One region of the Blautia sp. AF14-40 genome, then DNA from elsewhere that is predicted to be linked to it. Evidence: riboswitches for the same ligand, from Rfam matches in the RefSeq annotation. Region 1 holds a riboswitch; the other holds the start of a gene.
The links. Region 1 has a riboswitch for lysine ahead of DWW13_RS04465 (alanine/glycine:cation symporter family protein). Riboswitches for the same ligand answer to the same signal wherever they lie in the genome.
Positions count from the first base shown of each region.

Region 2: it holds a riboswitch for lysine, as region 1 does, so the genes downstream of both, dapA (4-hydroxy-tetrahydrodipicolinate synthase) here and DWW13_RS04465 (alanine/glycine:cation symporter family protein) in region 1, are expected to answer to the same signal.

Region 1 is NZ_QUHK01000004.1:34,112-45,762, reverse strand. It holds gene DWW13_RS04495 (alpha-galactosidase) at 1-1,546, opposite strand, end outside; gene DWW13_RS04490 (phospho-sugar mutase) at 1,654-3,372, opposite strand; gene DWW13_RS04485 (hypothetical protein) at 3,540-3,890, opposite strand; gene DWW13_RS04480 (AfsR/SARP family transcriptional regulator) at 3,887-5,146, opposite strand; gene DWW13_RS04475 (metal-dependent hydrolase) at 5,402-6,040, opposite strand; gene DWW13_RS04470 (amidohydrolase) at 6,301-7,917, opposite strand; gene DWW13_RS04465 (alanine/glycine:cation symporter family protein) at 8,035-9,513, opposite strand; lysine riboswitch at 9,699-9,873, opposite strand; gene DWW13_RS18785 (hypothetical protein) at 9,978-10,124, opposite strand; gene DWW13_RS04460 (peptide deformylase) at 10,168-10,578, opposite strand; gene DWW13_RS18955 (hypothetical protein) at 10,620-11,036, opposite strand; gene DWW13_RS04450 (class I SAM-dependent methyltransferase) at 11,109-11,651, opposite strand, start outside.
Region 2 is NZ_QUHK01000006.1:125,363-137,013, forward strand. It holds gene DWW13_RS06845 (beta-galactosidase) at 1-672, opposite strand, end outside; gene DWW13_RS06850 (glycosyl hydrolase 53 family protein) at 677-2,398, opposite strand; gene DWW13_RS06855 (LacI family DNA-binding transcriptional regulator) at 2,420-3,394, opposite strand; gene DWW13_RS06860 (ABC transporter substrate-binding protein) at 3,583-5,166, opposite strand; gene DWW13_RS06865 (carbohydrate ABC transporter permease) at 5,377-6,297, opposite strand; gene DWW13_RS06870 (ABC transporter permease) at 6,310-7,239, opposite strand; gene dapB (4-hydroxy-tetrahydrodipicolinate reductase) at 7,630-8,391, opposite strand; gene dapA (4-hydroxy-tetrahydrodipicolinate synthase) at 8,427-9,317, opposite strand; lysine riboswitch at 9,469-9,643, opposite strand; gene DWW13_RS06885 (single-stranded DNA-binding protein) at 9,699-10,328, opposite strand; gene typA (translational GTPase TypA) at 10,734-11,651, shown strand, end outside.

The sequences.
Region 1 (11,651 bases):
CCTGTACCAGACGCTCCTGCATCGCATACATACCGAGCACGTAGCGGTGGAACAGCTCCTGCTGGGAATCTTTGTCCAGGTAGGTGCTTCCCAGGTCGCTTAACTGACGGTTCATATCCCATTTCACGTATTTGATGTTTGCACTGCGCAGGATTTTTGCCACACATTCATACGCATAATCCTGCACTTCCGGGCGGGAGAGATCCAGCACGTACTGGCAGCGGATCTCAGTCGCTTCTCTTCCCGGAATCTGAATCGCCCATTCCGGGTGCTCTCTGTAGAGATCAGAGTCCGGGGAGATCATCTCCGGCTCGAACCAGATACCGAATTCAAGACCGATTTCATTCACTTTGTCAACCAGATTTTTCAGGCCGCCTTTGATCTTCTCTTCGTTGACAACCCAGTCACCGAGGGAAGAATCGTCTTTATTTCGTTTTCCGAACCAGCCGTCATCCATAACAAGCATCTCGATGCCGTCTTTTTTTGCCTCTCTTGCGATATCGAGGAGTTTATCGGTATCAAAATCAAAGTAAGTTGCTTCCCAGTTGTTAATCAGAATCGGGCGTTTTTTGTGGTTGTACGGGCTGCGGATCATATGTCTGCGATAAAATGCATGGTAGGAACGCGTCATTTTGCCAAGTCCCTCGGCAGAGTAGACCATAACAACCTCCGGCGCCTGGAATTCATCGCCGGCTTTTAAATTCCAGCAGAACTCCTCCTGGTTGATACCCATGACCATACGAACGGTATCAAACTGGCATCTTTCCACCTGTCCGATAAAGTTGCCGGAATATACGAAGTGCATTGCGTAAACCTCGCCGCGCTCCTGATCCGTTCCCGGTGTCACCAGGGCCACAAACGGGTGCTCCTGATGGCTGGACTCTCCTTTTCCGGAGGAAACGAGCTGTTTTCCGTAACGGAGCGCACCCTGCTGGATGTGGCGTTCTCTTCCCCAGGATCCATGAAGAGAAAGCATCTCAAAGTCTTCGTTGTCCATATCGAGGCAGGCACTGTAGATTTTCTCTACCTTCAGCGCTTCACTGCCTTCATTTTTCACGCGGACACTTCGGGTGATAACGTTTTCTTTTGTAAAAACAGAGTAGGAAAGGACAACAACAAGATCAAGAACAGGATCTTTGCAGGTGATTTCCAGAGTTTCTACTTCGTCCTCGGTTCCAAAAGAAGCCGGAAGACCGGTCAGCGGGCGTTTTCCTTTGAAAATTTCATAGGAATCAAAGAAAATCTCACATCCCATACGGCCCTGTGCATTTCTTATATTCAGACAGCTCTCACGGTAATCGCCGACTCCTCCGGTCGGGTATTCCATTGGAAAACGGTCGAGGAACGAAGATTTCTCTCTCTTATTGACGGACGGGGTGAACGGCGGCTCATCCATGCGGAGCGGATACAGATCCGGCTCTCCGTGCAGAAGGGGTCCGTAGTAAACATGTCCGACGTAGCCTTCCGGGCTCAGGCCGATCACATACGTCGTATTCTCTGTATTTAACTGAAAAAGCTTTTTCTCATCATAATATAAAATCGCCATTTTCTTCTCCTTATTTCAGGTAAGCTTGATCCGCCGGGCCGATTTTTGTACAAAAAGACCTCACCCGCCGGGCTGAGGCCTTTTTTTGTTTCTATATCACACAGCGTTTAAGCAGTTACCATTGCATTTTTTAATTTTTCCAGTTTCTCGGCTGCATCTTCAAGGGATGTGCCTTTTACGCCGAAATAGAATTTGATCTTCGGCTCAGTACCGGATGGGCGCACACAGCACCATGCGTTGTTTTCCAGCTCATAGTAAAGAACGTTGGAGGACGGAAGTCCGGTCGCGCTCTTCTCGCCACTTACGAGATCCACTCGTACGTCTGCTTTGTAATCGCGTACGGCAAGAACCTGGAAACCGCCCAGCTCTTTTGGCGGGTTCTCACGGAAGTTGGTCATCATGGTCTGGATCTCTTTTGCACCGTCGATACCTTTTAAGGTCATCGTTGCAAGACCCTCTTTGTAATAGCCGTACTCTTCGTACATATCCACCATGGCATCCCACAGTGTCTTGCCCTGCTGTTTGTAGTATGCAGCAACCTCGCACAGCATCATAACTGCCACGCAGGCATCTTTGTCTCTTGCATATGTTCCAGCCAGGCAGCCGTAGCTCTCCTCCAGGCCGAAGACATAGTTGTGTGCACCGCTCTGCTCAAAGAACTTGATCTGCTCGCCGATGTATTTGAAGCCGGTCAGAACTTCGATCAGTGCCACGTTGTAGGCTTTTGCGATTGCTTTTGCCATATCTGTGGTAACGATCGTCTCAACGAGAGCCGGGTTCTCCGGCATGGTTCCGTTCTTGGTGCGCTCGCGCAGGATGTACTCTGCGATCAGCATACCGGACATGTTTCCGGTGAAGCTTACGTACTCGCCGGTCTTGCTGTCTTTTGCATAAACGCCGAGACGATCTGCATCAGGGTCGGTTGCAAGGATGATGTCAGCGTCTACTTCTTTTGCCAGTTTCAGCGCCAGTGTCCATGCTTTCTCGTCTTCCGGGTTCGGGTAAGCCACCGTCGGGAAGTTTCCGTCCGGCATTTTCTGCTCTTTTACAACGTAAACCTGATTAAAGCCAAGCTCGCGCAGAACGCGGCGTACCGGCACATTTCCGGTTCCGTGAAGCGGTGTGTAGACGATCTTCATATCTTTTGCCGCATCTTTGATGATTTCCGGATGAATGCTCTGCTCTTTTAATTTTGCGACGTAACGGTCATCAAAATCGGTTCCGATGACCTGGAACAGGCCTTCTGCTCTTGCATCATCTTCTTCCATCGTTTTAACGGCAGAAAACTCGGTTACTTTTGCTACCTCTGCGAGAATGTTTTTGTCGTGCGGCGGTGTAATCTGTGCGCCGTCCTCCCAGTATACTTTGTATCCGTTGTACTCTCTCGGGTTGTGGCTTGCGGTAATGACGATACCGGAAATACAGCCGAATTCACGGACAGCAAAAGAAAGCTCCGGTGTCGGACGCAGGGACTCGAACAGATACGTTTTGATTCCGTTTGCATTCAGGCAGAGTGCTGCTTCGCGTGCGAATTCCGGAGACATTCTTCTGGAATCGTGTGCGATGGCTACGCCTTTTTCCTGTCCGTTCTGGGAAATGATGTAGTTGGCAAGGCCCTGGGTTGCCTGGCGTACGGTGTAGATGTTCATGCGGTTGGTACCCGCTCCGATGACACCGCGGAGTCCGCCGGTACCGAACTCAAGCTGACGGTAGAAACGGTCTTCGATTTCTGCCTCATTTCCTTCGAGTGCTTTCAGCTCTTCTCTGGATGCCTCATCAAAATATGGATCATTGCACCATTTTTCATATACTTCTCTGTAACTCATGTTTGTTATCCTCCCTGTCTGTTGTACTTTATTTAACTTAAGACAGCAGACTTTTTCTGGATTTAAGCTCGTTTCATCACAGCTTAAAGTTACCATTTGTTTAGTCTGCTGTCAACTTAAAAATTAATTTATTTTTTCTAATTCTCTTGGTTCCTGATAAAGCTCTTTTAGATCACTGAGAACCTGTACTTTTCCTTTGCGGTCTGCGGTGCTCCAGGCTTTTCGTCAGTTCCATGACAGCCTTCATATAGCAGGCATGATCCTCTCTCAACCGGCCATACCTTCCGCAGCGTTCCGCGCAGACGGTACATCATATTTTTCAGTGCTCCGTACGGATTTTCACTCTCCTCATCCGTCCAGGGTGCTTCGGTTAACTGTTCCAGTGTTACGATATGGTTTTTGTTGCAGATCATATAAACCAGCAGCTTTGTGATCATCGGGGAATGAATCGCTTCCTCGTTGAGGCAGCGTGTTTCATCGTACATGCGGAATCTTCCAAGCAGCTGTACGCGAATCATAAAACATCGTCTCCTTCTAAGAACTCAAGCTCTTTTTCGGTCTGAATTGCCGGCAGTGCACTGTATTTCAGATTCTTTGCCCAGCCTTTTTTCTCCTCGGAGAAGCGCTCGCTGATTCTCTTGTAGACGAGTTCGCATCCTCTCTGGCTGCCGCCCTGCAGCAGAATCACATACTGGGACGGGCTGTATTTTGCAAAGAAATCGGAATGACGCAGGCTGCGTTTCATTACCTCAAGCAGCTTTTCGGACATACGGTCAAGGCGCGGACCGCCTTTTGCCGGGTAACCTTTTCCGTCTGTAATGGTGCACAGCATCAGCCACGGCATCTGTCCGTTCAGCTCGGACATACGGTAAACAAGTCGGTAGCAGTCACGGAATCCGGCGAGGGAACAGAAGAATGCTCCGCCCTTTTCTCCCGGGCTCTCCTGAAGATCTGCCTGTACCTCTTCGATCACGCGGTGTCTGCTGCCCATGCGGCTTCCCAGATAGCGGTACTGCTCCACCAGTTTCTCGCTCGGTGTAACGCCAAGCTCTTCAAAGTAATGTTTCGAGGTCTGCTCGTACAGTTTCATGGCCTCTTTGTATCTCTCCAGGCCGATCAGCGCCTGCATCTGGACTGCCTGCCACTCGTCGAACGGATACAGTTCGGAAGCAACAGAAGTCAGTTTCTGCAGCTCATCGAACTCCTCGTTTTTCAGAAGATACTCACTTACTTCTTTCAGTGCATCGGAATATACTTTTTTCAGCTGCGCGCGCTCCGCCTGTACCCACTCTTCCTCGCCGAAATCTGCAAGGAACTCTCCGGTGTACAGCTCCAGTGCTTCGATCATCTGATCCATGCGCGCTTTCTCGTCTGTCTCTTTTCCTGCTTCCAGGATCTTATTTTTGATATCAATCGCATCTACCTCGACCGGCATCGGGCTGGTCCAGTGGTAAACGCCTTTCTGTGTATAAATGTACTCAAACTGCGGAAGTCCTGCCTCGACAAGGCTTCTTTTCAGGCGATGTACGCCGACACGCAGGCTGTTTGCCGCGTCCGCCACATCTTCTCTTCCGTATGTGCTCTCCAACAGTCTTCCTCTGGAAATTCCATTGTCCTTGTTATAGAGGAAAATCTGCAGAAGTCTCATCGATTTTGTTGCCATTGTTTTCCGGAAGGAAATCGGCTGGTCGCCGTACTCCAGGAAAAAACTTCCCATCATGTGTACTTTTAAAAGCGGTAACTGTTCTGTTTGGTTTTTCATTTCTTCGTTCATACTAACTCCTGTATTGCCTGTTGTGCTCTAATCTCTGTTGTCGGTTGCGCTGCGCTCCGCAATCGGCTGCGGTAACGGGCCGGCGGTTCCCTGTTCGTTCATTTCAAAAACAATTACGGACGCCGGATTTCTGTTTTCTATTTTACATCATTTTAATCAAAAATCCTACTATAAAATGTATAAAATATTAACTTTAACACCGAAAAATTCCTGCTTTTTCTTCCTTTGTCTTGTTATCTTTTTGTCAATCCCATCTCATCCGTAAATTGCCCGCATGATTTTAGCCATCAGCCGCCCTGCAGGCGCCGAGATCACCAGTATTACAGCAAGAGATACCATGCCGCACCCGAGCAGTGCGCGGTTCACAAGTCCCCGTGCTGAGCAGAGTCCGAGGCAGAATCCCTTCTTCCAGGGCCAGAACAGCTTTTCCGGTTTCCGGTTGAAAAAATCGAGCACCAGATGGGACAGAAAGCCCACGGCAAAATAAGCGGACACATCCGGGTAGATGATGTCCACGCACGCCGTCAGCAATGCCAGCGCCGCAAATGAATGCATGAAGGAGCGGTGCGGCTGCTGTTTCCCATAGGCGCAGATCAGCAAAAATGCTGCCGTTCCGGCGAGGAGACGCAGCACGCTGCTGTCGCTTGTGAGGCGGCGGTAAATTCCAAGATTCAGTTTATACTCCGCAAGAATTGTGAGCACCGCAACTGCAACTGTTGCCGTAGTGATCTTATCGGCATCGCGGTGCGCCTGTGAAGTGCCGACATCAATGTCACTGATCAAACCGCCGATCGCGGCAGCCCCGGCACCGGCCACAAGCGCGGGAACCGTCTGCGGCTGTAAAACAGCAAGTGCCGCTGCTGTTCCAATAAAAAAATGTGTTCTTCCAAGCATTTGTCTGTTTTTTCCTTTTGTAAAATTTCCTTTATCATAGCACATTCCCTCCCTTTTATGCAACCATTTGTTCGATTCTTTTACGACCGTATGGTCCTATCAGGATCAAAAAAGAACCTCCTGCGACCATTCATCGCCGCAGGAGGTTCTCCTCTGTTTCTGTCTTTATTCCATACTATTTTCAGGTTATCTTATTTTACGTTTTTCCCTTCATTGTATGAATTTTCATTTGACATTTATTACTCATTTGAGTTATGTTCTTATGCTTCATATACCAGTTCACCGGCAAGATACGTCCGGCACACCGGAATGTCTTTGATCGTGCTCTCATCCACCTCAAACGGATTCTGACCCAGTACGACGAAGTCTGCCATCATGCCTTCTGCGATCTGGCCTTTCACGTTCTCCTCGAAACTTGCCTCGGCGCTGCGGATCGTGTAACTGTCGAGTGCTTCCTGTACGGTGAATTTCTGATCCGGCAGGTACGGGCCGACATGGTCGCGCAGCGTTGTTCTTGTGACAGCGCACTGCATGCAGGCGAGGGCATCCGGCAGCTCTACCGGGCAGTCAGTTCCGTTGCTGACGGAGACGCCGTTGTTCATCAGCGCCTTCCAGCTGTAGCTTGTGCTCGCAAGCTCTTTGCCGACGCGCTCCTCTACGATATGGTTATCGTAATCGAGGAAGATGCTCTGTGCGTAAACGTGAAGATGCATTTTCGCGATTTTTTCAAGCTGATCGGCTCTTGTGATCTGGCAGTGCACGATGCCGTGGCGGTGATCTTCTCTCGGGTTTTCAGCAAGGGCTTTTTCATAGGCACTTAACACGCGGTCGAGGCACGCATCACCGATCGTGTGAACTGCAGCCTGCATGCCGTGTGCATTGGCGTAGCCGATCATCTCATCCATGGTTTCCTGGGTGAATACCGGGATTCCGCAGGTGGACGGGTCGTCTGCGTATGGGCGACTGAGGAATGCTGTTCTCGCACCGAGTGCGCCGTCGCCGAGCATTTTCAGCGGTCCGATTTTAAAGCGGTCTGTGCCGATGCCGGTCACATTTCCAGCCTCAACGAAACCTTTTAAGGATTCCAGATCGGTAAAGTTGCTCTGCTCGTAAACGCGGACGGTCAGCTCGCCGGACTCCTCGAGTTCTTTGTATGCTTCGTTGACGGTCTGCCACGGAACGGCGCGGTAAACGCAGTAATCATCACTCTGGCTGCTGGTGACGCCGTAGCTGTTCAGGGCTTTGCAGGCGCTGCGGATCATATCTTTGATTTCCTCTTTGCTCGGCACCGGAATGCTGTCGTAAACCGGTTCCATTGCATTGTCGAAGAATCTTCCGTCCGGCTCACCGTTTTCCATACCGATCTCTCCGCCCTCCGGCTGCGGGGTATCTGCGGTGACGCCGAGGAGTTCCAGCGCTTTGCTGTTGACTACGAGGCAGTGGCCGCACGCTCTCGTCGCGCAGATCGGAACTTCGGTTGATACGCGGTCAAGATCGTAGCGGTTCGGCATGCGGTCCACGTCCGTGAAGTAATCCTGATTCCAGCCGCGGCCCATCAGCCATGCGCCGTCTTTTCGCGGATGCTCTTTCTGGAAGGTGTCGAGGCAGGCGAGCATATCTTCCAGGCTTTCGGTATGTGCGGCAAGCTGCGCTTTCAGCAGGGAGCTTCCGTAATTTAAAAGGTGCATATGGCTGTCGTTAAAACCGCTGCAGACGAATTTTCCGCCGAGGTCTACAACTTTGTCGCCGGCTGCTGCAAGGGCATCTGCCTCTGCGCTGCTTCCGGCGAAAACAAATTTGCCGTCTTCTACTGCAAACACTTCGACAAGCGGCAGTTTTCCAGTGTAGACAGCTCCGTTTTTGTAAATTGTTTTCATATCATTATCCTCCTACTGTCATCTAAATTTGATTCTATTCTTTTCTGCCCATTTGCGCAATATACAAATTCAGACACGCCATTCTCATGCGTGTCTGGATTCGCTTTTGAATATTTTTTATTTCGTTTTCTCTTCGTAGAACAGGCAGGCGTTCTTGTCTACCGTGCCCTGGCCGAAGTTTCTTGCTTTGTAGTCTTTCAGCAGTTTGAAATACTGGTTCGAGAGAATCAGGATCACTGCTACGTTGACGAAGGTCGGGATCGCAGATGTGATATCAACGACAGTCCAGATAAAGCCCTGGTTGTTTGTCTTTACCAGATAGATCGTCCACAGTACGCCCGGCAGAGCGCGGACTGCGTAGAAGATTTTCATGACGATATCTTTCATCTTGCCTTCTTTTTTATACAGATGCTCCAGAATTGCCAGATAGTAGGTGAACCATCCGCCGGAAGTCGTTACAGTAAAAATGACCATGATGACTGCCAGAAGGATGCTTCCAAATTTGCCGAATCCGCTTGCAAATGCACTTAAAGCAAGTGTTCCGCCGTTCGTTCCGTCGGTCCAGTTTCCGCTTAAGATAACGGAAAGTGCGGTGATCGTACAGATAACCATGGTATCAAAGAATACCTCGAAAGATCCCCACAGACCCTGCTCTACCGGATGCGGTGTTTTTGCGGAAGCATGGATCATTGGAGAAGTACCCCATCCAGCCTCATTGGAGTATACGGAACGCGCCATACCCACACGGATAATCTCGCTGACTGCGCAGCCGGCAAAACCGCCGATCGCTGCTGTTCCGGTAAATGCGTTTGTTACGATGGCTGCAAATACGCCAGGAACGCGGTTGATGTTGATGATGATCATGCCAATTCCCATCAAGATATAAAGAACGCTCATAAATGGAACGAGCTTGCTGAACAGACTTGCGATTTTCTTCGTACCGCCGCTTGTAACGACATAGGTCAGAATGCAGAGCAGAACGCCCATCACGATAACGCCTTCTACTTTGAAGCTTCCAAGATTGATATTCTCAATACCGAACGCACCGGCTACGACCTGAGATGCGGTCAGGTTGGAAGAGGTTACGAAGAAGGTGGAGAAAATACCGATGCCGAAGATGAGCGCTGGGATCAGCCACAGCTTGCCCCAGTGGCGCTCCTCGCCAAGTCCACACTCCATGTAGTAAGTCGGACCGCCGTAGTACTCACCTTTTTCGTTGGTGTGACGGTAGTAGCAGCCGAGGGTAACCTCAACCTGTTTTAATATCATACCAAGCAGAGACGAAAGCCACATCCACATAATGGCTCCCGGGCCACCTGCTGCAACTGCAGTTGCAACACCGGCGATATTACCGAATCCTACGGTACCGCCGATAGCGGTCGAAATCGCCTCAAACGAGGAAAGCATACCCTTTCCTTCACTTGCTTTGTCTTCTTTCTGGAACAGTTTTCCGCCGGTTCTCTTCATAATCCAGCCAAAGTGACGGAACTGGAAAAATCCAGAACGAACGGTAAAGTACAGACCGGTCAGAATCATCAGCGCGATCAGCGGCACGCCCCAAAGGACACCGTCCAGCCAGTTAAGAAATGCTATCATGTCAAAATCCTCCCTTTTTTCTTTTCCGGCAACAGTTTTCTTCAGACGTATCCTGTAACACCCGTTTCGTCTTTCGTTCTCCAACCAAACAGATTTCCACCCCCGGAACCTTTTGTCACGGTTCCAACTGCAGTACAATAAAAAGAGCAGCGGTCTTCACCACTGCTCCATTAAATCTACGTTCATGAAGCAATAGCTCCTCCACCAGTACGGTGAGAGTGCACAGCCTGTTCGACTGTACCCCAACGCAGACAGTTTTTCGGGAACTGCCCCGTTTCGGCGAATGCTCCTTTCCCTGCCCGTCCCAGACCCCGTTGTCTCAGGACAGGTACTCTTAGCCTTCGCGCCTCTATTGCCGAATATGTATATTGACAGGTATTATCATATGTTTCTTTTCGCCACTTGTCAATCGTTTTTTCGACATTATTTTACAAAAATTTTATATTTTCGAAATTTGTCCCGATTTATTTGAGATTCTCCCAGTCGATTTTTTCGTCCCGGTAAAAATACTCGCGGTCGTGTTCGCCGATTGTGACGCCTGGAACGATGGTGACTTCTGGCTCTTTGGCCAGATCTTCCACATTCGGGTTGTAAATGATTCCTTTTACCATTCATTCTCTGTCTGTCATACCGTCCTCCTGTCTGCTGTAGGATCTAAATAAGTATCCCTTCCAGATGATCCATCTCATGCTGGCAGATCTGGGCTGGCCAGCCGATGAATTTTTGGCGTTGTTTTTTCCAGTCCCAGTCGTAGTATTCGATTTCGATGTTCTGGTACCGCTTTGTTTTCCGCACGCCTGGCAGGGAGAGGCAACCTTCTTCTGTTTCGTAGGGGCCGCTTTTGCGGACGATCACCGGGTTGAACATGATGATGTCGCGGAATCCGGCGTTTACGATGATGATGCGTTTTTTCACGCCGATCATATTTGCCGCCATGCCGACGCATGCCTCGCGGTTTGCTGCCAGTGTGTCCTGCAGATCTCTTCCCACCTGCAGATCTTCCTCTGTCGCCGGGATGGATTTCTGTCCGAGGAAGAGAACGTCTCTCATAATTGGTTTTACCATTTGTGTTTCCTTTCTCTTTCGGCCTTAAAGGCCGAAATCGTTTAATTTTCTATTTGAATCTGCATATCGCACGATGTGCATCCGATTACGGTTTTTCCGCCTTTCTGTTCCAATCGTTCTACTGTTCCGCTGCAGAACGGACAGATCCAGTCAATCTGTTTTCCGGCTTTGACGGCCTGCATCATGTTGACGAATTTTGTCGTATCTACATTTTTCGAATTGCAATTCTGCGTCCAATCACCGGAGAGTACTTTTCGCAATTCGCCGTTTTCATTCAGAATAACGGTGTCGCCCTCCTCGATGTTCCAGTCATACAGCATCTGATCCTCCTGGCGGATGCGCGATTCTGTTCCGTTTTCATCTTTCAAAACAACAACTGCCATGACAGGCTCGTCGGCACCGCGCTCCTCACAACCGAAATCAAGGTCTTCCTCAATTCGCATTACCTGATATTTCATAAAAACGCCCTTTCTTCAAATATAATTCATGCTTTTTTGTATTCCACACGGTTTTTGCTGTTACAAAACTTTTTATTCCTGAATCGTAAAAATCACAACCCGCTCCCGGCTGTCCCCGCCCGGAAACAGATCCATACAGTCGATCTCATCGAGAAATTCCAGTTCCGGCACGGTCATCAGATACGAGATATAAGCATCCGACGGGTAATAGAAAAACAGCTGGATCTCCCGCGGATTTTCGTAGTACGATTCCAGCAGTCTTGCCATCGCTTTTCTTAAGATTTCAAGCGAAAACGGGTTAAAAAAATACACCCGGTCCACTTCCACAGGAACGGGAAAATTTTCGGCGCTCTCCAGCACAAACTCCGTCCGCGCACCAGAGGCCGCCGCCTTTTTGTTTTCCATTGCCTTCGCATAAATCCGGTCATCATACTCCACACCGATGGACTGGCACCGGGTCTGCGCCGATAAGAAGAAATCTACGCGGCCCTTTCCGCATCCGTAATCGAGCAGCGTATTTCCCTTTCGGATCATCCCTGTGTTTGCCATCCGCTCCAGCACGCAGTACGGGGTCGGCTCATACGGATACCGGTACAGATCCGACCGGCTGTCATC
Region 2 (11,651 bases), on a different contig from region 1:
GCACGTTCTCTGATCCCATGGTGCTTCACAGTAGCCGCCCATGACCGGAAGCAGATCGCCGATGCAGGCTCCGCCCCAACCGGTCGCCGTGTACAGCGGCACATCAAAGCCAATTTCCTTTGCCATTGCTGTCAATGTGCGGATATGCGCCTCGCCCTCCGGTCCCTGCAGACCGCCGACGTGGCCGTACTCATTCTCGATCTGAATACCGATCACCGGACCGCCGTCCTTTTCCATGCATCCATCGACCTGCGCATAAACCTTTTTCCAGAACCGTCTGACATAGCCAAGATATTCCTCGTTGTTACAGCGGATCGCCATGCCCTCTTTCTCTCTCTCGATGATCCAGTCCGGGAATCCGCCGTTCCGCACTTCCCCGTGCACAAACGGTCCGATACGCAAGAATACCGACAGTCCGACTTTCCGGCACAGTCTTACAAACGTTCCGATATCCCGGCATCCTTCAAAATCAAACACATTTTCCTCTTCCTCGTGGTGAATCCAGATCACATAGGCCGAGACGACAGAAACTCCGCCCGCCTTTATTTTGCGCAGTGATTCCTCCCACCACTCTTTGCGGTACCGACTGTAATGCATTTCGCCCATCACCGGAAACCACGGTTTTCCATTTTTAATCAGATAATCCCTGCAATAGCTGTACTCTGCTCTCATCGTCTTATTGTCCCTCTCTTTTTACTGTCTGCAGACAGAAATTCCGCATCATGCCGTACATCGGCGGCGATGAAATTCGGATTCCGGCAGTGACTTCCTGCGGTTTTCTGATTTCGCATGTCACTTTGTAGCCGGTCCATGCATGTTCTGTCGGATGAATCACAGTCTCTTCTTTTCCCTCTTCCGTATTGAGGAACAGCCGCACATCCACATTTGTTGTATCGGTTCCCTGAAAGGCAACAGATAATGTATACGTTCCTGCCTCCTGTACCTTTACCGTCTGGCAGATCGAAAACGTAAAGTTTTTCGGTGCTTCTACGCGTACCGCATTCACCGGCGGAGCTGGGAACGGATCGACAAACTCCGGAAACAGCTGTACTGCAACGGCATCCTCGGATTTTTCTACGTTCCAGCGCGCCAGGCCGTCTTCCCAGCCGACATCGAGCAACAGATTCTCCGCCTCCGGCAGCTCTTCCACCACGCAGATCTTCGCATGTGCAGCAAACGGAACACCTTCCACATTTCCTGTCACATCATATTCGCCTGTCACGCGTGTGTCCGGCACTTCGTTCCAGTTTACCCGCCGCTGCTCCACCATTCCGTCATACAGCAAAACCGGGAGCATCTCCGGCAGACCGCATGCTTCGTCTTTTACTACGGTCATTGGCTCCGGCTCGTAAATCTTGGCCGGTTTTTCCGGACAGGCATCATTCCGTGTAAACAGGAAAGAACGAATGCCCTCCATGATGGTTCCCTTCTCCTCCAGCAGACCCATATTTTCCGACCAGCCGCCCTCACCGTCTTTCGGAACACAGATCGGTTCCCAGTAATAGATACCCTGCCCCATTTCATCCGGCAGCGAAGCAACGATATTGGCAACCAGATCCAGCACCTGCTTCTGTCCGGCAGGCGTCGCCGGAAATCCTGCGATTTTTTCCTGCTGTTCATCGATAAACCCATGCGCACTCTTTCTCCATGCATGCGCCGTCTCAACGACCATAATCGGCTTTTTGCAATCCTGGATCAGCTTCGTCATTGTCTCTTTCAGATCCGTGAAAGTGCCGTGCCAGAATGGATAATAGGAAAGTCCGATCAGGTCAAAATCCTCGAGTCCTGCCTCAAAGGAACAGTCAAACCACTCTTTCAGATAGAAATACCGTCCGCCCTGGTCGAGATGGATCATAACCTGCATCTCATCTTTTCCGGCTGCAGCCCGCGCACCGCGGATTCCGGCATTTACAAGCTGTACCATTTTTGTATAATCCGGCAGCTCTCCGTCCGGAAACAGAAGGCCGCTTCGGATCTCATTTCCGATCTGAACAATATCCGGCAGAACGTCCTCCTCTTTTAATGCCGTCAGCGTATCTCTTGTATAAGAAAAAACAGCCTCTTTTAATTCTTTAAAGCTTAAGTTTTCCCAATCTTTCGGCTTTCTCTGCTGACCGGGATCCGCCCAGAAATCAGAATAATGGAAATCCAGCATAAAGCTCATGCCATGTGCCCGGATCCGTTTTGCCATCGCCAGTGTATGCGCATAGCTGCAGTATCCGCCGGACTCCCTGACATGCTCCGGCGCATTCCAAATACGGAGCCGTACGGAATTTACCCCGTATTTCTGAACGAGATCCAGCGGATCCATAACAGTTCCGTCAAAGTCCTTCACCTGTACTCCGGCATCTTCCAGCTCCGGTATAAAAGATAGATCCATTCCCTTCTGAAATTCCATTGTTCTGTCCTCCCTGCTACGTTAGTTTGTCGATTTTCGGAATAAAATGTCGTAATCCAGCATCGTCTTCTTCTCATAATTTTCCCCTCGGAGCCGCTGGATCAGCTGACGCACGGCTGTGCCTCCCATCTGGGATGCTGCCACACTGACTGCTGTAACTGCAGGGGAATAGCAGTCCAGATTGGTGCTGTTGTAGAGCGAAGCAATCGCGACGTCCTTGGGAATTCGATAGCCTTCCGCCTGGAGCCGGGACATCACCATCGTACAAATCTCGTCGTCGCCACAGATGATGCATTCCACTTTTTTGGATATAATATTTTCAATGATCGCATCCAGAAACTCCATACGGATCGAACCATTGTAGAAAAGCTGATCCTTCTCGGAAATTCCATTTTTAATCAGCGCCCGGCAGAAACCTTCGTGACGCTTGCGGTCTACGTTATAGCTCATATCCTTGACAAGAAACGCAAATCTGCGGAATCCCTTTCCGATCAGCAGCGTTGTCATTTTCTCTGCCGCACCCTCATTGTCGGTATCCACCTGGATAATGTTGTCATACCGGCATGTTCCCGTCAGTGCTGTCGGGAAATTTGCCTGACTTAAATACTGCAGCGCACGGTCATCCTCAAGCGCACGTGTCAGGAGCATACCATCCACCCGGTTCGACTCCACCAGCGACTGCAGCTCTGAAATATCATGCGCGTTGCTCGTCGTAATCAGCACATTGTACCCGAGCATCGATGCCGATTCGCAGACGCCGAGCAGACAGTTCTGGAAATAAACACCGCTTCCATAATAAACGTCTGAAGGCAGTACCACGCCGATGTTGTGCGTCACCGTTCGGGTCCGCGCCATCTCCTCCCGCTCTTCTCCCCGTTTTGCCACCTCGAGAATCCGGTTTCTGGTCTTCTCTCCGATTCTGCCCTTACCGGACAGTGCACGGGAAACGGTACTTTTTGATACCCCTATCTCTTTTGCAATTTCCTCCAGTGTCATAAAAATACCCTGTCACTTTCTGTTAAATTTGAAAAATTCCTATATTTTTATATTTAATACGAATGCTGTTAGAAATCAAGTCATCCCTCAAAGCTTTTTGAACCATCACTTGATCTCTAAAAGAAGGAACGGCCGCGCCGGAGCTTCTGGCAGACCAGCGCGTCCATTCCCTGTTTTATTTTACTGTTTTATTTTTCTTCTTTCTCCGCTACATACTCTGCTGCCTGACGGTTCATCTCATCCAGAATATCCTGGATTCCGGCGCTGTCCATAGCTGCGTTCATGGCATCGATGGAAGCGTCCACATCGTCAACGAGACCGTTGATCAGCGGGTTATAATAATTGTCGATGGCTGCCTCTACTGCTGCAAACTGTGTACTTACATTGCTGGAATCAAAGTTAAATCCGTCGTAAACATGATCTTCTTTGATGTTGTTGTTGAAGGCATCTTTGATGCTTTCATACTTGTCGTCCAGAGCCGTTCTGTTCTCAAGATATTCCTCTCTCTGGATGGTGCAGTTGTTCCATCCCCAGTTGCAGTTACTTGCTACACCATAGCCGCTCTCATCAATAACTTTGTACTGATCATCACCGACTGCTTCCCAGTGCTTTCCTTCGATACCGAGCATAGCCAGATCGTAAACATCCGGGTTGGTGTAGAATTCATTTAATACCATCATGGCTCTCTCTTTGTTTTTACTGTTTGCGTTGATGGCAACACCGTTGTTGATGTAAGAGTTTACTTTTTTCGACAGGTTTTTGTTCGGGTCTACCATCGTTACATTCCAATCCGGATGTTCCTCATTTGCCTGTTTTCCGTAGGTAAGACAGGTTCCGAGATTCCAGCTCATGCTTGCTGTTCTTCCGGTCAGAAGTCCGGTCTGTCTCTCATCGCTGCTGTTTAATACGTCGCTGGACCATGCTCCGGCGTCTACCAGGTCTTTCATCTCCTGGCAGTACTCACGGAACGCATCCCATTCACCGATGTACTGGAATTCAAGATCTTTCGGATCCTGGGTATGATACAGAATCAGCTCGCCGCCCTTCGGTGCTCCGCCCGTTGTGGAATAGCCCTGGGACTGGAAGAATGGATACCACGGTCCGCCCTGACTTGCATAGATACCGTCTGCTGCACATGCTTTGTAGAACTTCATCAGGTCATCCCAGGATGTAATATCATCCATACCGTATTTTTCCATCAGGTCACCGCGCACTGCCAGAACTTCCTGACCAAACTCGTTGGCATAGCTCGGAACCATGTAGATTTGTCCGTCAATCTTTGCCTGCTCCCATGCCATTTCCGGAACAACCTCCCAGATATCCGGTGCATACGTTTTGATAAAGTCCTCAGAAAGCGGTGCAAATCCGCCGAGGGAAACGGTCTGCTCGTAATGGCACCAGCTCGATGCGGTAAAGATCAGGTCAAAATCTTCCTGTGAGGAGAACAGCAGGGAATATTTCGTGTCATGCTCGCCCCAGGAAAGGAATTCTACGTTCAGAGAGCAGTTCAGCTTCTCTTCCAGAATCTCATTGATTTTGGCGTAAACCTCATCAAAATCCGGGGTACGGTCGCCGATCAGATACATCGTCAGATCGACATGCTCCGAAGTGTCTGCACTCAGGTTGTCTCCCGATGTGCCGGAAGCTGCGGAGCTGCTTTTGCTGTCGCCCGTGCTTCCCTTTCCGTTGCCGGAACCGCATCCTGCCAGCATGCCGGCTGCCATTGCGGATGCAAGTAATACAGATACCAGTTTTTTTGTGCTCTTTTTCATAAAGAACCTCCTTCATAAATATAATGTGTAATTCAAGCGGATATTCGCAATCCGCTTTGCTACTTGCTCATAACCGAATAACTGCTCCGCAGTTTATCAGAAGGAGCTTGCACTCCTCCTGATACAAGCAAGTCCCCACCCGCCTGCTTATTGCTTTTCGCAATGGAAACAGGGGACTTACTTGATTCAGTTAAATTAACATGATTTGTATCAGCCTTTGACTGCTCCGATTGTGATACCCTGTACAAAGTATTTCTGTACCAGCGGATATGCCAGAACGATCGGGCCGGTTACTACAATGGTAAGTGCCATTTTCAGGGACTGGGTCGGCAATGAGATTGCGCTGACGGCAGAGCCTGCGGCGTTGTTTGCAAGAAGCTTTTTATATGCCTCAATATCATTAACCTGCTGATACAGGAAATACTGCAGCGGATACTTGTTCGTGTCTTTGATATACAGCATCGCATTGTACCAGTCATTCCAATAAGCCAGTGCAATGAAGAGGCCCACGGTAGCAAGTGCCGGTTTGATCAGCGGCATTACAATCCGGAACAGAATACGGAACTCGCCGCAGCCATCAATCTTGGCCGCTTCAATCAGAGAATCCGGAAGTCCCACGATGTAACTCTTCATGATCAGAAGGTTGTATACGCTGAACAGCAGCGGAAGGAGCAGTGCAAGGTAGCTGTCCCGCAGATTCAGGGTCTGTGTCATCAGTACGTAGTACGGAACAAGACCGCCGGAAAACAAAGTGGTAAAGTAGAAGAAAAACGAAAACTGATTTCTCCACTCAAACTCCTTACGTGACAGTACATAAGCTGTCATAGTCTGCAGCAGCAGACCAAGTACCGTTCCGACGATGGTCAGACCGATGGTCGTGCCGTATGCGCGGAAGACAACCATAGGATCTTTAAATACGGTTTTGTATGCCTCCAGGCTGAAATCCTGCGGCAGAAGGCTGAAACCGTTCTGGATAATGGCCGATTCCGAAGAAAACGAGCCGGATACGATCATGATGAAAGGAACGAGGCAGACCAGCGCGATGATTCCGCAGAATCCGTACGCGATGATATCAAGTGCAACCGCATCTTTTCCTCTTTTGATTTTACTTGTATGACTGGAAGATCCCACTTTTCATCCCTCCTAGAATAAGGTGTAGTCTTTATCATAAAGACCAACCAGTTTGTTTACGATTACGACAGTGATAAAGCACAGTACCGACTGATACAGACCAACAGCTGCGGACATTCCGAAGTCGTTGCTGCTGATTAAGGCACGGAACGTCAGGGTATCAATTACATCGGTGTAGTTGTACAGAAGACCGTTACTTCCAACCAGGTTGTAGAACATATCAAAGTTTCCTTTGAAGATGCCTCCGACGGATAGCAGAAGCAGGATGATTGTGGTCGGCATGATCATCGGGATTGTTACTTTGAAAATTCGCTGGAACACGTTTGCTCCGTCGATGCGGGCTGCTTCATAAATCGAAGTGTCAATTCCCATAATCGCTGCCAGGTACATAACAGAACCGTATCCGATTCCCTTCCATACATTAAAGAAGACAAGGATAAACGGCCATGCCTTTGGTGTCGTGTAAAACTTGATTGGTGTTCCACCGAAGGTTTCAATCAGTCGGTTTAGAAAACCGTAGTCGGAACTGAAAATATTGAATGCCATAACTCCTACGATAACCCAGGAAATGAAATACGGCAGAAACATCAGCGACTGTGTGATCTTACGGTAATGTTTGTTGCGGATCTCGGTCAGAAGCACGGCAACGGCAATCTGCATCGTCGTGTTGATCGCAATAAATGCCAGATTATACAGCACGGTATTTCTGGTAACGAGTCCGGCCTGTCCTGATTTAAAGAAGAACTTGAAGTTATCAAATCCGTTCCACGGGCTTCCCCAGATACCTCCTGCGTAGGAGTATTTTTTGAATGCCATTACAATTCCTGTCATCGGGTAGTAGGAAAAAATCAGGGTATAAATTACTGCCGGTGCAAGCATCAGAAGAAATACCCGGTACTTGTAGAGCTTTTTGCAAAACCCTTTCCAACCATTCTTTTTCATCTTCTCATTCCCTTTCTTGTTTGCGCAACTTTTTTGTTGCTCAACTCTTTATTTTTCTTTGTGCCATTATCATATCATTTCGGCATATTGTTTACAATTCGCAGTTTTTATAAGATATTTCTTGTCGAAATATACTGTTTTACTATTTTTTGTGCAAAATGCGCAACTTTAGCGTTTTACCTTGTTGCGCATTGATTTTTCCATTACCGTTTGCGATTTTCACGTTCTCTTTTGATATTCCGTATTTTTTCTTGTGTATTCTGCCAAATATTCTGCAAAATAACTTCCTCAATTCCGAAAATCCCGTTGTAAGAAAAGAAAAAGTGCGCAACGTTTCGCATTTTCGTTGCGCACTTTCTGGTTTCTATTCACTTTTTCCCTGTTTCTGCCTTATTTCGCAGCAATGACATCCTGCATGTCATACATGCCAGCCGGTTTTCCAGCCAGGAATTTTGCAGCCTCTACAGCTCCTTTTCCGAAAACTCCTTTGGAATATGCCCTGTGGGAAAGGATAACAACCTCGTCCGGTCCTGCGAAGATGACATCGTGATCTCCGACGATCGTGCCGCCGCGTACGGCAGAGATTCCGATTTCCTTCGGATCACGCTGCTCGTGGCGCTGGCTTCTGTCATAAACATAGTGGTACTGGTTGTCCATTGCCTCATTCAGGCTGTCAGCCAGGGCGATGGCGGTTCCGCTCGGGGCATCGCATTTCAGTTTGTGGTGTTTCTCCACGATTTCCATATCAAAGCCTGCTTCGGCAAGCACTTTTGCAGCTGCCTGTACCAGTTTCATCAGCGTATTCACACCAAGGGACATATTTGCAGAGCGGAGAACCGGGATTTCTTTGCTGGTCTCCTGCACTTTTTTGAGCTGATCCTCGGTGAGGCCTGTGGTGCAGAGGACGAGTGGAAGTTTTTTCTCCTTGCAGGCATCGAGCAGTGCGTCGGCTGCCTTGTAGGAAGAAAAGTCAACGACTACGTCTGCCGGAACATCGCATTCTGCCAGGCTTTTGAATACCGGATAATCGTTCTGGCCGTTGTCGTTCATATCGATTCCGGCTATGATTTCTGCATTTGCATCTTCTTTTACCAGGCCGGTGATGACCTGTCCCATATGGCCGTTGCAGCCATGCATAATAATTTTAACCATTGTCTTTTTCCTTCTTTACTTCGTGTATTCTTAACTTAAGCCAGTTTGATTCCAAAATCTTTCATAGCCTTTGCCAGGCGCTCCTGGTTCTGCGGCTCCATCTCGGTCAGCGGCAGACGAAGCGGGCCAACCTCTTTGCCCATCAGGTTCAGCGCTGCTTTTACCGGAATCGGGTTTACTTCGCAGAACAGCGCATCGATGAGCGGCAGTGCTCTCAGCTGGATTTCTCTGGATCCGGCCACATCGCCGTCGAGGAATTTCTGTACCATGTCGTGGGTCTCACGCGGTGCTACGTTGGAAAGAACGGAGATTACACCGCTTCCGCCAAGGGAAAGGATCGGCACAACCTGATCGTCGTTTCCGGAGTACAGATCGATCTTTCCATCGGTCAGCTGCATAATTTTTGCGACCTGGGAAATGTTTCCGGAAGCCTCTTTGACTGCAACGATATTCTCAACGTTGTTGAACAGATAGACGATCGTTTCCGGTGCAATGTTTACGCCGGTTCTGCCCTGAATGTTGTAAAGGATGACCGGCACTTTGACGCTGTCTGCGATTGCGGTAAAGTGTGCAATCAGGCCCTTCTGTGTTGCTTTATTGTAATACGGAGAAACGAGAAGAAGTCCGTCCACGCCGTATTTTTCTGCTTCCTGAGACAGATAAATTGCTGTCTCCGTGCTGTTGGAGCCGGTTCCTGCAATTACCGGGATTCTGTGATTTACTTTTTCCACGGTATATTTGATGGCATCCAGATGCTCCTCATGGGACAGGGTCGAAGCCTCACCGGTGGTTCCGCAGATAACGATGGCGTCGGTTCCGCCGGCGATCTGCTCCTCAATCAGTTCTCCGAGTTTTTCGTAATTCACTTCCTGTGTTTCGGTCATCGGTGTGATAATTGCAACAGCTGCACCTTTAAAAATAGACATTCTCTTTTCCTCCTGTATGTTGTGTCAGATAAAACCATAAGAAATCAGTCGCCGGAGCTTATCTCCCACGGAAAATTTCACTTTCCGTTTAAAAAAGAGGCGCCTCATCCCAGATAAGATCGCCTCCAAATTCACACATACGCAGTATCTATGATCAGATAGCTCTCCATCTCTCGATGACAGTCGCAGATTTTTTCAACCTGCGCCCAGGAGCATACCGGTTCAGCGCCGGATGTCCTTCGGCATTCTTCCCTTTTCCTCTTCTTCTTTTGCTGCTGAGGCATCCGAAAAGGTACTCTTGAAGTAATGCGACCTCTATCCACTTCAGTTCTGCTTTTACTATAGCATCATTAAATTTTCTTGTCAACAGCGGATCGCGCTTTAACTCTCACTATATTCCAGCTTGCTCACCGAAACCTCATATGCAGTCCGCTTTTCCATTTCCGTCTCGCTCAGCCGCTTCATATATTCCCGGCTCTGGATCCGTCCCCAGATGAGAACGTGGCCGCCCACGGCAAACGCAGAGGCATACCGCGCATTCCGTCCCCAGCAGATGCACGGGATATAATCTGATTTTCCATACGGACGGTTGACCGCGATCAGAAGGTCGGCGATCTCTCTTCCCAGAGGTGTTTTCCGGTAGACCGGCGGTTTACATATGTATCCATCGAGGTAAATCTGGTTGGATTTGACGGAATCGTCCTCTTCCTCCACGAAGCTTAATTCCCGCGCAAATACGGAGAGTACCAGACGGTTCTTCTTCTCCTCGTGGCGGTTGTAGGACCGGAACTGACCGCTGATGCAGATCCACTCACCCTGGTAATCCTGTGATACGTCCACCAGCCGCTCGGAGACCATCACCGGAATGATGTCCTGCGATTCACTCAACCGCTTGACCATCACATCGACGAGGTAAAATCCCTCTCCAAATACCTGATGGCTGAATGTGAACGGGGAGACAATCTCTCCCATGATAACCACCTGATTGTTTTCAATCATCTTGTCTGCCATAATGAAAATCCCCTTCCTTTGTCTTTTCTTTCTGAATATTGATTTCTGATCGGTACTTTGCTGATCTATAATCCTAATGTATGAACCACATTTCTTTTTCAGAACCACTTTTTTCCAGATTTTTTTATTTCTATTCAAATCAGCATTCTGCCCAATTTTTTGTATATGTTTCTGTAAAAACCGCACCACATGCTTCGTATTTTCTACCATTGCAATACAAAAAATGTCACATCTTCCCTGTTTTTTTTCTCTGTTCTGTGCTATAATAGTTCAGATAGGCAGGCATCCAGCAGAGACAAAACGGCAAGGCACCTGCCTTTGTGCTGTGATAAACATTCCCGGCCGGCTTGAAATTTTGAAAAATTGAACCCGGCAGGGTCAAACCATAGGAAGAGGAATGAAGAAATGAAAACAACGAGAGAAGATGTAAGAAACGTTGCCATCATCGCCCATGTCGATCATGGTAAAACCACACTGGTAGACGAGCTTCTGAAACAGAGCGGTGTCTTCCGTGCCAACCAGGAGGTTCAGGAACGTGTCATGGACTCGAACGATATCGAGCGTGAGCGTGGAATCACCATTCTTTCCAAAAATACAGCAGTTTACTACAAGGGAACGAAAATCAACATCATCGACACCCCGGGCCATGCGGACTTCGGCGGCGAGGTTGAGCGAGTTCTGAAAATGGTAGACGGCGTTATTCTGGTCGTAGACGCTTTTGAGGGCGCTATGCCGCAGACCAAATTCGTGCTGAAAAAAGCACTCGAGCTGGATCTGTCCGTCATCGTCTGCATCAACAAGATTGACCGCCCGGAGGCACGCCCGGATGAAGTAATCGATGAAGTTCTTGAGCTTCTGATGGACCTCGATGCATCCGATGAGCAGCTTGACTGCCCGTTCCTGTACGCATCCGCAAAGATGGGTCATGCGGTACTCGATCTGAACGATACCCCGAAGGATATGACTCCTCTGTTCGAGACCATCCTGAAATACATCCCGGCTCCGACCGGTGATCCGGAAGCTGGCACACAGCTTCTGATCAGTACCATCGACTACAACGAATACGTTGGACGTATCGGTGTCGGCAAAGTTGAAAACGGAACGATCCGCGTGAACCAGGACGTTATGCTGGTCAACCACCACGATCTGACCAAGAAGAAAAAAGTAAAGGTCAGCAAACTGTATGAATTTGACGGACTGAAAAAAGTAGAGGTTACTGAGGCAGGCATCGGTTCTATCGTTGCTGTTTCCGGTATCCCGGATATCCACATCGGAGATACTCTCTGCGGCGATCTGGACAACCCGGTTTCCATCCCGTTCCAG